DNA from 3 places in the Ancylobacter sp. WKF20 genome. Region 2 is predicted to be linked to each of the others. Evidence: predicted binding sites of a transcription regulator. Region 2 holds the regulator's gene; each other region holds the start of a gene.
What was found. The regulator LexA, encoded in region 2, represses DNA repair genes until DNA is damaged. The targets are predictions, from matches to a motif close to TGTTCNNNNTGTGTTCNG.

Region 1 (4,153 bases), 210 kb from region 2:
GCAGCGTCTCGCTGACCAGCGCCTCGGCGCGCACGATCTCCGGGTAAGCCCGGCCCATCTCGCGCACCAGCACGGGGACCAGGCGGTGCATCAGCGGGTCGCGGGCGCCGAGCAGCTGAGCGTGGCGCATGGCGCGGCGCATGATGCGGCGCAGCACATAGCCACGCCCCTCATTGGAGGGCAGCACGCCATCGGCGACGAGAAAGGTCGCCGCGCGCAGATGATCGGCGATGACGCGATGGCTGGCCTTTTGCGGGCCGTTGGAGGGTATGTCGGTCATCTCCTCGACGGCGCCGGTGAGCGCGCGCATGAGGTCGATCTCGTAATTGTCATGCGTGCCCTGCAGCACCGCCGAGACGCGCTCCAGCCCCATGCCGGTGTCGATGGAGGGACGCGGCAGGCTCACCCGGTCGCCGCCCGGCAGCTGCTCGAACTGCATGAAGACGAGATTCCAGATCTCGATGAAGCGGTCGCCATCCTGATCGGGCGAGCCGGGCGGGCCGCCAGGGATGTGCGAACCATGATCGTAGAAGATCTCCGAGCACGGGCCGCACGGGCCGGTATCGCCCATCTGCCAGAAATTGTCGGAGGTCGGGATGCGGATGATCTTGGATTCCGGCAGGCCGGCGATCTTGCGCCACAGGCCGAAGGCTTCGTCATCCTCGGAATAGACGGTGACCAGCAGCTTCTCGACCGGCAGTTCGAACTCGCGGGTGATCAGGTTCCAGGCGAGCTCGATCGCGTTCTCCTTGAAATAGTCGCCAAAGGAGAAATTGCCGAGCATCTCGAAGAAGGTGTGATGCCGCGCGGTGTAGCCGACATTGTCGAGATCATTGTGCTTGCCGCCGGCGCGGACACATTTCTGCGAGGTCGCGGCGCGCGAATAGGGCCGCTTCTCGATGCCGGTGAAGACGTTCTTGAACTGCACCATCCCGGCATTGGTGAACATCAAGGTCGGGTCGTTGCGCGGCACGAGCGGCGAGGAGTCGACCACCTGGTGGCCGTGCTTCGCGAAATAGTCGAGAAAGGTCGAACGAATCTCGTTAACGCCGCTCATGAAACCAGTCCGAAGAAGGAGAAGGCAGCCGGCGCTGGAGAGCATCCGGCCCGCGCCCAGCGGCGCGAGACGGTTCTAACGAGGCCCCCTCGCCTTGTCCAGAAAGGCCGCGCGGACACGCGCCTGCATGGTTACGCGCGGGCGCCGATGCGGTGGGAGCGAGCACCGGGAAAAGATCTCCCGGCAGAGCAACCCGCGCACGGGTCGCGCGGCGCGCTGAACCGTCCCGCACGACGTACCGCGCGGGACGCTCAGCCTTGCGCGGACCGCTCAACCCTCGGTATCGTCTTCCTCGCTCGGCTCGCCGGCGAGGATCTGCTCGGCGATGAGGCCGGCATTCTGGCGGATGGTCGCCTCGATGCGGCCGGCGATCTCCGGGTTCTGCCGCAGGAAGTTCTTGGCGTTCTCGCGGCCCTGGCCGAGGCGCTGGCTGTCATGGGAGAACCAGGCGCCGGACTTCTCGACCACGCCGGCCTTGACGCCGAGATCGATCAGTTCGCCCATCTTGGAGACGCCCTCGCCATACATGATGTCGAACTCGACCTGCTTGAAGGGCGGGGCCAGCTTGTTCTTCACCACCTTCACGCGGGTCTGGTTGCCGACCACTTCCTCGCGCTCCTTGATCGAGCCGATGCGGCGGATGTCGAGGCGCACCGAGGCGTAGAATTTCAACGCGTTGCCGCCGGTGGTGGTTTCCGGGCTGCCATACATCACACCGATCTTCATGCGGATCTGGTTGATGAAGATGACCATGGTGTGCGAGCGGTTGATCGAGGCAGTCAGCTTGCGCAGCGCCTGGCTCATCAGGCGGGCCTGCATGCCCGGCTGGTTGTCGCCCATCTCGCCGTCAAGCTCGGCGCGCGGGGTGAGCGCGGCGACCGAATCGACCACCAGCACATCCACCGCCCCGGAACGCACCAGCGTATCGGCAATCTCCAGCGCCTGCTCGCCGGCATCCGGCTGGGAGATCAGCAGATTGTCGAGATCGACGCCGAGCTTGCGGGCATAGATCGGGTCGAGCGCGTGCTCGGCGTCGATGAAGGCGCACACGCCGCCCTTCTTCTGGGCCTCGGCAATGGTGTGCAAGGCAAGCGTGGTCTTGCCCGAGGATTCCGGCCCGAAGATCTCGACGACGCGCCCGCGCGGCAATCCGCCAATGCCGAGCGCGATGTCGAGGCCGAGCGAGCCGGTGGAGACCGTCTCGATCTCCATGATCTTGTCGTTCTTGCCCAGGCGCATGATCGAGCCCTTGCCGAAATGGCGCTCGATCTGGGTAAGGGCGGCGTCCAGCGCCTTGGCTTTGTCCATGGAAGATCCTTCGACGAGTCGCAAACTCGCTTGAGTCATTGCCGGGCTCCGGGTTGCACGCAAGGGGTGAACGGGATTTCCTTGAATGTATCCGGTTTGTTCTCTGTTCGCAATATGTTCTCATCGCTTCGCCGCAGATAAGGCGGTGGCGTGCACCCGCAGGTCGGGTGCATCCGTCCGTCACCACGGCGCCGTCAAAATGTCTATACATATCAACGCGAGACGCTAGACTATACGCCCTTCAGGGCCTTGGCGGGGAAACGAATTCGCCGGGCCGGCACCGAGGTGACGGCGTGAACGACAGCCCTTCCCTTACCGACGCGCCACACCGGGCGGCGCCGACGCTCGGCCAGCGCATCCGCGCCGATCTCGAGGGCAGGATCCTGTCAGGCGAGTGGCCACCCGGCCACCGCATCCCCTTCGAGCACGAGTTGATGGCGCAGTATGGCTGCGCCCGCATGACCGTCAACAAGGTGATCGCCGGGCTGGTCGCGGCAGGGCTGGTGGAACGGCGCCGGCGGGCCGGCTCCTTCGTGGCGCAGCCACGCATCCATTCGGCGGTGCTGCGCATCCCCGACATTCCCGCTGAAGTTGCCGCGCGCGGCGAGACCTATGGCTACCGCCTGCTGACGCGGCGCCAGCGCCGCGCCGAGGCGGGCGATCCGCACGGGCTCGACGGGCAACAGGTTCTGGACATCACCTGCCTGCATCTTGCCAATGGCCGGCCGCTGGCGGTGGAGGAGCGGCTGATCAGCCTTGCCAGCGTTCCCGAGGCGCTGTCGGCCAATTTCGCGGCCACGCCACCCGGCTCCTGGCTGCTGCGCCATGTGCCCTGGACGGAAGCGGAGCACCGCATCAGCGCGCTGGGGGCACCGGCACGCCTCGCCGAGGCGCTCGGTGTCGCGAAGGGCACGGCCTGCCTGAGCCTCGAGCGCCGCACCTGGCGCGCCGGCGAGACCGTCACCTTCGTGCGGCAGGTCTTTCGCGGCGACGCCTACGACCTGGTGGCCCGCTTCGCGCCGTAAGTGTCAGATCGAACACGAGAGACCGCCCCGCTCGCCTCAGCCCAGAATGCCCGGCAGGTCCAGCTGCTGCTCGCGGGCGCAGGCGAGCGCGATGTCGTAGCCAGCATCGGCATGGCGCATCACGCCGGTCGCCGGGTCGTTCCACAGCACGCGCTCCAGCCGGCGGGCGGCGTCATCCGTGCCGTCGGCGCAGATCACCATGCCGGAATGCTGGGAGAAGCCCATGCCGACGCCGCCGCCGTGATGGAGCGAGACCCAGGTGGCACCGGAGGCGGTGTTGAGCAGCGCGTTGAGCAGCGGCCAGTCGGAAACCGCGTCCGAGCCGTCGCGCATTGCCTCGGTCTCGCGGTTGGGCGAGGCGACCGAGCCGGAATCGAGATGGTCGCGGCCGATGACGACGGGCGCCTTCAGTTCGCCCGTGCGCACCATCTCGTTGAAGGCAAGCCCCAGCCGGTGACGGTCGCCGAGCCCGACCCAGCAGATGCGCGCCGGCAGGCCCTGAAAGGCGATGCGCGCGCGCGCCATGTCGAGCCAGTTGTGCAGGTGGGTGTTGTCCGGCAGCAGTTCCTTCACCTTGGCGTCGGTCTTGTAGATGTCCTCCGGGTCGCCGGAGAGCGCCGCCCAGCGGAACGGGCCGATGCCCCGGCAGAATAGCGGGCGGATATAGGCCGGCACGAAGCCGGGGAAGGCGAAGGCGTTCTCGAAACCTTCTTCCTTCGCCACCTGGCGGATGTTGTTGCCATAGTCGAGCGTCGGCACGCCG
Region 2 (4,153 bases):
CACGACGCCTATGAGCAATACGCTCAGACCGTTTGATCTCAGGCACTTACGGGCACCGGCTGATTCGACCTCTTAGCCCGCCGGCGCCAGAGCCCCGCGCTTTGCCGCCTCATCCGCCAGAAAGGCGCGCCAGCCGCCGAAGCTGGTGATGTCACGCGCCGCCGGTGCAGCGGCCGCCTCCATGGCGAAGCCCTTGACCGCCGTGCCGTCCTCGAGCGTCACCGTGGCGATGCCAAGGGGCGCGGGAATGCCGGCCACCAGTCGCCCGAAAGCGGCTTCCGGCAGCGCCCAGACCTCACAGGCGATGCGCGTCCCGGAGCCCGCGGCGCCGCGCAGCAGGCCGGGCCGGCGCACCCGGCCCTCCGGCAGCAGGAAGAGGCGATAATCCGGGCTGGTCCGCGCCTCGCGGATGAACAAACCGCCGGACTCCACCAGCTCGCCATTGAGCGGCAGGCCGGACAAATGCGCCCCGAACAGGGCGACCGCCACATAGCCCGGCGCCGGAGCCGGAACGGCCGCCAAGGCCGGCGGATGAGCGGCCCCGGTCGCGCCGAGCGTCAGCCCGGTATCACGATGGAAGGCGGCACCAAGCGCGGCCAGATGCGCGTCCTGCCCCGCCGGCGCCAGCAAAGTGATGCCCGCCGGGGCGCCATCGGCGCGAATCTCTGCCGGCACGGCGAGGCCGCACATGTCGAGCAAGTTGACGAAATTCGTGTAGACGCCGAGCTGGCTGTTGCAGCGCACCGGCTCGGCCAGCATCTGCGCGACCGTGAACACGGTCGGCATGGTCGGCACCATCAGCGCGTCGATGCCGGCGAGCGCCGCCCGCGCCTGCGCCTTCAGCTCCGCCAGCCGGTACTGGCCGCGAAACGCCTCGACGGCGCTGAAATGGCGGCCCTGCTCGATGATGCCGGCGACCACCGGATGCACCGACGCGGGCCGCGATTCGAGAAAGGCGCCGACCGCCGCGTAGCGCTCCGCCACCCAAGGCCCCTCATAGAGCAGCCGCGCCGTCTCGAAGAACGGCGTGAGGTCGATCTCGACCAGCCGCGCGCCCAGCCGCGCCATGCGCTCGGCGGCGCGCCGGAACCCCGCCTCCGAGGCGCGGTCGCCAAAGGTCACGAGATCCTGCGCGCGCGGCACGGCGAGCGTCGGGCCGGCCGGAAAGCCGGCGAGACCTCCCAGCGGCAGGACGCGCGAATAGGGATCATCCTCGTCCGCCCCGGCCATGACGGAGGTCGCCAGCAGCGCGTCTTCCACCGTGAGCGCGAAGACCGACACGCAGTCCAGCGAGCGGCAGGCCGGCACGACGCCGCGTGTCGAGACAAGGCCGAGACTGGGTTTGAGGCCGACGATATTGTTCAGCCCGGCCGGCACGCGGCCGGAACCAGCCGTGTCCGTCCCCAGCGCAAAGGCGACCAGCCCCGCCGCGACCGCAACCGCCGAGCCAGAGCTGGACCCCCCCGGCACCAGATCATCGCGCACGGCGTTGCGCGGCGTGCCATAGGGCGAGCGCGTGCCATTGAGCCCGGTGGCGAACTGATCGAGATTCGTCTTGCCGAGAACAATCGCCCCCGCCCGGCGCAGCCGCGCCACGGCCGCCGCGTCGCGCGTGGCGGGATAGGCGTAGTCTGGGCAGGCGCAGGTGGTCGGCAGGCCGGCGACGTCGATATTGTCCTTCACCGCGAAGGGCACGCCGTAGAGCGGCATCTGGGCGGGATCGGCGCCCTCGAGCCGCGCGAGCTGGGCCGCGATGCCGGCATCGTCGACCAGCGCCATGAACACCGCCGGATCGCCATGCGCCACGATGAGCGCCCGTGCCCGCGCCACCGTTTCCGCCGGCCGGGCCCGCCCCGCGCGGTGGGCGGCGAGAATGTCAGCTATGGTTCCGATCACGACTCGCGCCTTTCGTGCTGCACGCAGGACTATGCATAGGCATTAGGCAATATCTGGGCCATTGCATACAGATAGCCGACCTGCCCGTCGCGCGCCAGAGTTGCGGCAGGGTGAGAATTCCCCGTTGTGGAACACACAAAGAACGGATAGTGTTTGTTCGTGATTTGTTTCGCTTAACGGCCCTCGGGCACCCTACAGACGGATCGGGATCGATGCTCACCCGCAAACAGCACGAGCTGCTGCTCTTCATCGACGAACGCCTGAAACGGGACGGCGTGCCCCCCTCTTTCGAGGAAATGAAGGAGGCGCTCGATCTGCGGTCGAAATCGGGCATTCACCGCCTGATCACGGCGCTGGAAGAGCGCGGCTTCATCCGCCGCCTGCCCAACCGGGCCCGCGCGCTCGAAGTGCTCCGCCTGCCGGAGGACGCGCAGGCCCGCCCCGCGCGTGGCGCCTTCGCCCCCAATGTGATCGAAGGCAGCCTCGGCCGGGTGAAGCTGCCCTCCGCCGCGGTGGAGGAGGATTCCCGCCGCCCGGTAGCGATCCCCATCGTCGGCCGCATCGCCGCCGGCTCACCCATCTCCGCCATCCAGTCGCCCGACAGCACGATCAACATGCCGCCGGAAATGCTTTCGGGCGGCGAGCATTTCGCCCTTGAGGTGCGTGGTGATTCGATGATCGAGGCCGGCATCTTCGATGGCGACCTCGCGCTGATCCGCAAATCCGATACCGCCAGCACCGGCGACATCGTGGTGGCGCTGATCGACGACGAGGACGCTACGCTGAAGCGCCTGCGCCGCAAGGGCGCGTCCATCGCGCTGGAAGCCGCCAACCCGGCCTATGAGACCCGCATTTTCGGACCCGACCGGGTGCAGATTCAGGGCCGGCTCGTCGCGCTGTTCCGGCGCTACTGAGCGGGGATGGTCGCGCTTCCGGGCGCGGCCCGCGGATCGGCAACACTGGAGCCGTTGCGTCTTTCCGGCGTGACGGATGGTGCTGCCGGCAACCACGGCCTGGCGCCATCCGGCGGGCGCGAGTCGACCACCCGCCAGACGACCTTGGGTCTCAGTTCTGGTGGATGTGCGGTGGGCAGTTCAGGAGCCGTCGCGCGCGACGAGGGGGACAGAACCACCTCGGAAGGCTGGGGCTCACGGGCATCGGCCACGCCGGTTGTGATCGGCGACACGGCGCCGGGTGTCTTCACCCCGTATGTCGCGTCGTCTGGCGGCGCGCCGGCGGATGGGGTCTTCTCGGTCACCGTCGGCGATGGCGCACCCGTGAGCCAAGGTGTTCGCTCGTCAGGCAACGTAGCGCTGGAGCCATCGGTGCGAGCGCTCTCCAGGTTGCCTATGGGGGCGTCTCGCTGAAGAGTCGCTTGGGCGCGCGCATCCAGAGAAGCATCTGCACCCATCGCCGCCGCGTTCTGTACGGGAGGAGGCGCAGCCCGCCCCACCTCGCTTGGCGCAGGAGCCTGCGCCACCCGTCCCGCCGCGCTTGGCGCAGCAGCCGGCGCCGTCATCTCCGCGCCGCCCTCGACAGCAGCGCCGACCGCGCCGCCCCCGCCCCCATCTTCATCGTCAGTGATACCATCTTCGGCATCAGCAAAGCCGGTGAGCCCGACCCGCACCGCGGGCTCCGGCCCGACCGCCTCGCGATACAACGCCAGCGCCGAGGTCTGCCGTCGTGGGTCGATGCGCAGCACCTGCGCCGCGCAATCCTTGGGCGGCGCCTCGGTGGTGATCAGCAGCGCCACGCGCCGGCAGTCCTCCTCCAATGAGTCGCGGTGGCGCGACAGCGCGATAATCTCGCCGCCCGCCGTTTGCAGCGTGCAGCCCAGCGGATCGCAGCGCGCCGCCTGCGTCAGGGTCGGGTCCGCGAGGCGCGTGCGCTCACCCTCGGCGCTGAGCCATTGCTCGACGACGAAGCGGCCGGCTAGGCCGCGATCACGGTCGCCCATCAGCGTCAGCCGCCCGTCGCTCTGGCGCACCGCCACCGTCCGCCCCTCGCGGTCGACCAGTATGTCCGGCCGCTCGCGCAGCGGCGCCAGCGCAAGCCCGGCCAGCGCCAGCACGGGCGCCACAAGCACCAGCCGGCTGCGCAATAGGCAGAGGGCGGTGAGCGCCAGCGCGAACAGTACGAGACTCGCCAGCGGCAGCGCCGGCAGGCCGCGATCGGCACCGGGCACGGCGGCGACGGCGCGGGAGATGTCGACCATCCGCCCGATGCCCCAGCCCATCACATGCCAGGCCGGCGCGTC
Region 3 (4,153 bases), 470 kb from region 2:
GTGCCGCCGGGCACGAAGGAGGGCGTCGCGCGGATGAGGTCGTTCAGCGCGGCAAGGCTCAACGGCGCCTGCTGCGCCATGGCGGCGACAGCCTTGGCGGGATCGCGCTTGCGCGGCGCCTGCGCCTCCCGCTCGATCATGGCGGCGACGCGGGCCGGGGCGCTCTCCAGAAGCTCCGGGATCAGCCGCGCCTCCGGCAGGTTGGCCCAATACTTCTTCGGCATTTCCGTGCGCATCATCGCCGGGTTGGCACGGGCCGGGTTGAAGGCGCTGGCGTAATAGGCGAGCCAGCCCTCTTCGAAACCGTCCACCTCCGGCAGAGGCGGGCGCGCGGCGGGCGGGCCGAAGGTCAGCGCCTGCCCATCCCACCCAACCGTCCCCTTCGGCGTCAGGATCGCCCAGTCCATGGCGGGAAAGCGCGTGCGGAAGAAGGGGGCGGCCGCCTCGACGATGAAATGCTCGGGCTCGAACCAGGCGACGAAGCGCTCGCGCCCGTTCTCGGCGCCCAGCGCTCGGAAGCGCACGAAGGCGTGCATCTTGTGAATGTCGCGCCGCACCGCCTTTGCCATCAGCGCGAGCCGATGCACCAGCGGGTCGGCTGGATTGTCGATGAGCCGCCGCTCGCCATGTAGGGCACGCCAGATCAGCGTGTAGAGCCGGGCGAAGCGGTCGGGGTCGTGATGGCAGAGCACCAGCGGGATGAGCTCGCCGAGCGCCCGCGGCAGCGCGAGGGCAGGGCCCCCCTCGCCCGCCTCGGCCGGGCCGGAGGGGAGGGCTCCGAACAGATCGCCGGAGGCGCTCTCGGCCTCAGGTTCACCCGGCTCGCGCATCCGCCAGACGACATGTTCTGGCGCCACGCCCGCCGCAATCAGCCGCCGTACGGCGCGGCGGAAGCCGTCGCGGTCCGCGCCATAGGCCAGGTTCACGGCCTCCATGGCGCGGGCAGGCGCGCCTGACCCGCTCACGCGAACAGCTCCAGCTGCCGCGCCGGCGGTGCGAGGCGCTCGCGCAAATCCGAGCGGTCGGTCAGTTTCAACGGGTGATGGTCGGCAGTGATGAGGAAGGCGCGGGCCCGCTTCACGCCCGTGCTCAGCCGTCCGATATCGTCCAGCGTCAGCCGCGTCTGGCGCCGGGCGCGCAGGATGCGGTCGACCGCCCGCGCGCCAAGGCCCGGCACGCGCAGCAGAAGCTCGCGGTCGGCGGCGTTCACATCGACCGGGAAGCGGTCGCGGTGCTTCAGCGCCCAGGCGAGCTTGGGGTCAATATCGAGGTCGAGCATCCCCGCGCTGCCGCCGGCGGCGATCTCGTCAACGCTGAAGCCATAATAGCGCAGCAGCCAGTCGGCTTGGTACAGCCTGTTCTCGCGCCGGAGCGGGGCGGCTTTCACCGGCAGCACGCGGCTCGCCTCCGGGATCGGGCTGAAGGCTGAGTAATAGACGCGCCGCAGGCCATAGCCGCCATAAAGCCCGGCGCTGGTGCGCAGCACCGTCTCGTCCGTGGTGTCGTCCGCGCCGACGATCATCTGCGTGCTCTGCCCGGCCGGGGCGAAGCGGCGGCGCTCTTCCTTCGCTTCGACAATGCGCTCCTGCATCTGGCCCATCGTCGCCTTGATGCCGGGCGCGTTCTTCTCCGGCGCCAGCGATTTCAGGCTGATGTCGGAGGCAAGCTCGATATTGACCGAGAGCCGGTCGGCCCAGAGTCCCGCCTGCTCGATGAGCCAGGGGCTCGCCTCGGGAATGGCCTTGAGGTGGATATAGCCGGCGAAGCCGTGGTCGCGGCGCAGCGTGCGCGCGACCAGCATCATCTGCTCCATCGTGTAATCGGGCGAGCGGATGATGCCGGAGGAGAGGAACAGCCCCTCAATGTAGTTGCGCTTGTAGAAGCCGAGCGTGATGCGCACCACCTCGTCGATCGAGAGCCGCGCCCGCTCCACATTCGAGGAGCGACGGTTGATGCAATAGGCGCAGTCGAACAGGCAGTAATTGGTCAGCAGGATTTTCAGCAGCGACACGCAGCGCCCGTCCGGCGTGTAGGAATGGCAGATGCCGGCGCCCGTGGTGGAGCCGATGCCGTCCTTCTCCGCCTTGCGCCCGCGCCCGCCGGAGGAAGCGCAGGAGGCGTCATATTTCGCGGCGTCGGCAAGAATGCCGAGCTTGGCCTTGAGAGTGTCATCCACGCGGAAACTCCTTCCGCATTCATGTTATGTTCTCTTGTGCGACGGTCAACCCCCGCGGGGTGTGGTGCCCGGCCGCGGGGCCGGGCACGCAAATTCCGTTGTTCAGGCCGCCTTCTTGGTCTTCGCGATCAGATCGACGAAGCGGTCGAACAGATAGTGGCTGTCCTGCGGGCCGGGGCTCGCCTCGGGGTGATACTGCACGGAGAAGACCGGCTTGTCGGTCAGCTCGATGCCGGCATTGGAGCCGTCGAACAGCGAGACATGGGTCTCGCGCGCGGTGGCCGGCAGGCTGTCGCGATCAACCGCGAAGCCGTGATTCATCGAGGTGATCTCGACCTTGCCGGTGGTCATGTCCTTGACCGGATGGTTCGCGCCGTGATGGCCCTGATGCATCTTCATCGTGCGCCCGCCGACGGCGAGGCCGAGCATCTGGTGGCCGAGGCAGATGCCGAAGGTCGGGATGCCCCGGTCGATGATGTCGCGAATCACCGGCACGGCATATTCGCCGGTCGCCGCCGGGTCGCCCGGGCCGTTTGAGAGGAACACGCCGTCCGGGTTCAGCGCCAGCACCTCCTCGGAGGTGGCGGTCGCCGGCAGCACGGTCACCTTGCAGCCGGCGCGGGCGAGCAGGCGCAGGATGTTGCGCTTGATGCCGTAGTCGATGGCGACGACGTGGTGGGCCGGCGCGGTCTGCTGGCCATAGCCCTGCGGCCACTGCCACGGGGTCTCGTCCCAGGTGAAGCGCTGGGCGCTGGTGACCATCGGCACGAGGTCCATGCCGACGAGGCCCGGCCACGCGGCCGCTTCCTTCTTCAGCGCGTCGACATCGAACTTCCCGTCGGCGGCATGGGCGATCACCGCATTGGGCATGCCCTTGTCGCGGATCAGCGCGGTGAGCGCGCGCGTGTCGATGCCGGAAATGGCGATAATGCCGCGGGCCTTCAGCCACTGGTCGAAATGGCGCGTGGCGCGGTAGTTCGAGGGATCGGTGATGGCCGAGTGCAGCACCACGCCGCGCACGCCCGAGGCGCCGGCCATCGAGATCGTCTCGATGTCGTCCTCATTGGTGCCGACATTGCCGATATGGGGGAAGGTGAAGGTGATGATCTGCCCGGCATAGGACGGATCGGTCAGCACTTCCTGATAACCCGTCATCGCCGTGTTGAAGCACACCTCGCCGACTGCCTGGCCGGTAGCACCCAGCCCGAAGCCTTCAAGGACGGTGCCGTCGGCCAGCACGAGGAGGGCGGTCGGGAGGGGCTCGGCCCACACGTCGCCGCCGGAGAGCTGTTCAGCGCTACCGCTCATCTGATCTTGTTCCCTGTCGTTGTGTGCCCTAATTAGTCGGTCGCCGCGCCGGACGCCAGCCTCCAGGCTGCGCATCTGTCCCTCGTCAAGCGGATGGCTGCGGCGAAATCGCGGCCGAACGCCCGAGATGCGGCGGCCCGAAGGTTTCGAGACCGGTTTTCGGGGCGGATCAACAATCGCTTCGTGGGTGTGGGACGGCGCGGAGAGCTTCCGGCGCCGCCGGCCCGCGAACAGAAGCAAGGCGGACAAGGTGCTGCGCGACCAGATCAACACTTCGCTGAAGGAATCGATGAAGGCGGGCGACAAGGTCCGCCTCGGTACGCTTCGGCTCATCAATGCGGCGATCAAGGACCGCGACATCGAGGCGCGCGGCCATGGCAAGGACCCGCTCTCCGACGAGGAACTGCTCGGCCTGCTGACCAAGATGATCAAGCAGCGCGAAGAATCCGCCAAGGTCTATGAGGAAGCCGGCCGCGCCGACCTGTCGACGCAGGAGCGCGAGGAAATCGCGGTCATTCAGGGCTTCCTGCCGACGCAGATGACGGAAGCCGAGGCGCAGGCCGCCATCGCCGCCATCATCGCCGAGATCGGCGCCCACGGCCTCAAGGACATGGGCCGCACCATGGCGGCGCTCAAGGAGCGTCACACCGGCGTGATGGATTTCGGCAA

Region 1: recA (recombinase RecA) is a predicted target of LexA. The motif match lies at 2,470-2,487, and genes of this name have one in related genera.
Region 3: AncyloWKF20_RS08450 (putative DNA modification/repair radical SAM protein) is a predicted target of LexA. The motif match lies at 2,193-2,210, and genes of this name have one in related genera.

What each region holds. Positions count from the first base shown of each region.
Region 1 is NZ_CP121679.1:1,577,471-1,581,623, forward strand. It holds gene alaS (alanine--tRNA ligase) at 1-1,057, opposite strand, end outside; gene recA (recombinase RecA) at 1,328-2,404, opposite strand; gene hutC (histidine utilization repressor) at 2,659-3,390, shown strand; gene hutU (urocanate hydratase) at 3,427-4,153, opposite strand, start outside.
Region 2 is NZ_CP121679.1:1,366,755-1,370,907, forward strand. It holds gene AncyloWKF20_RS06260 (GntR family transcriptional regulator) at 1-36, shown strand, start outside; gene atzF (allophanate hydrolase) at 73-1,896, opposite strand; gene lexA (transcriptional repressor LexA) at 2,109-2,810, shown strand; gene AncyloWKF20_RS06275 (ComEC/Rec2 family competence protein) at 2,804-4,153, opposite strand, start outside.
Region 3 is NZ_CP121679.1:1,834,995-1,839,147, reverse strand. It holds gene AncyloWKF20_RS08455 (UdgX family uracil-DNA binding protein) at 1-935, opposite strand, end outside; gene AncyloWKF20_RS08450 (putative DNA modification/repair radical SAM protein) at 962-2,176, opposite strand; gene carA (glutamine-hydrolyzing carbamoyl-phosphate synthase small subunit) at 2,279-3,484, opposite strand; gene AncyloWKF20_RS08440 (GatB/YqeY domain-containing protein) at 3,735-4,153, shown strand, end outside.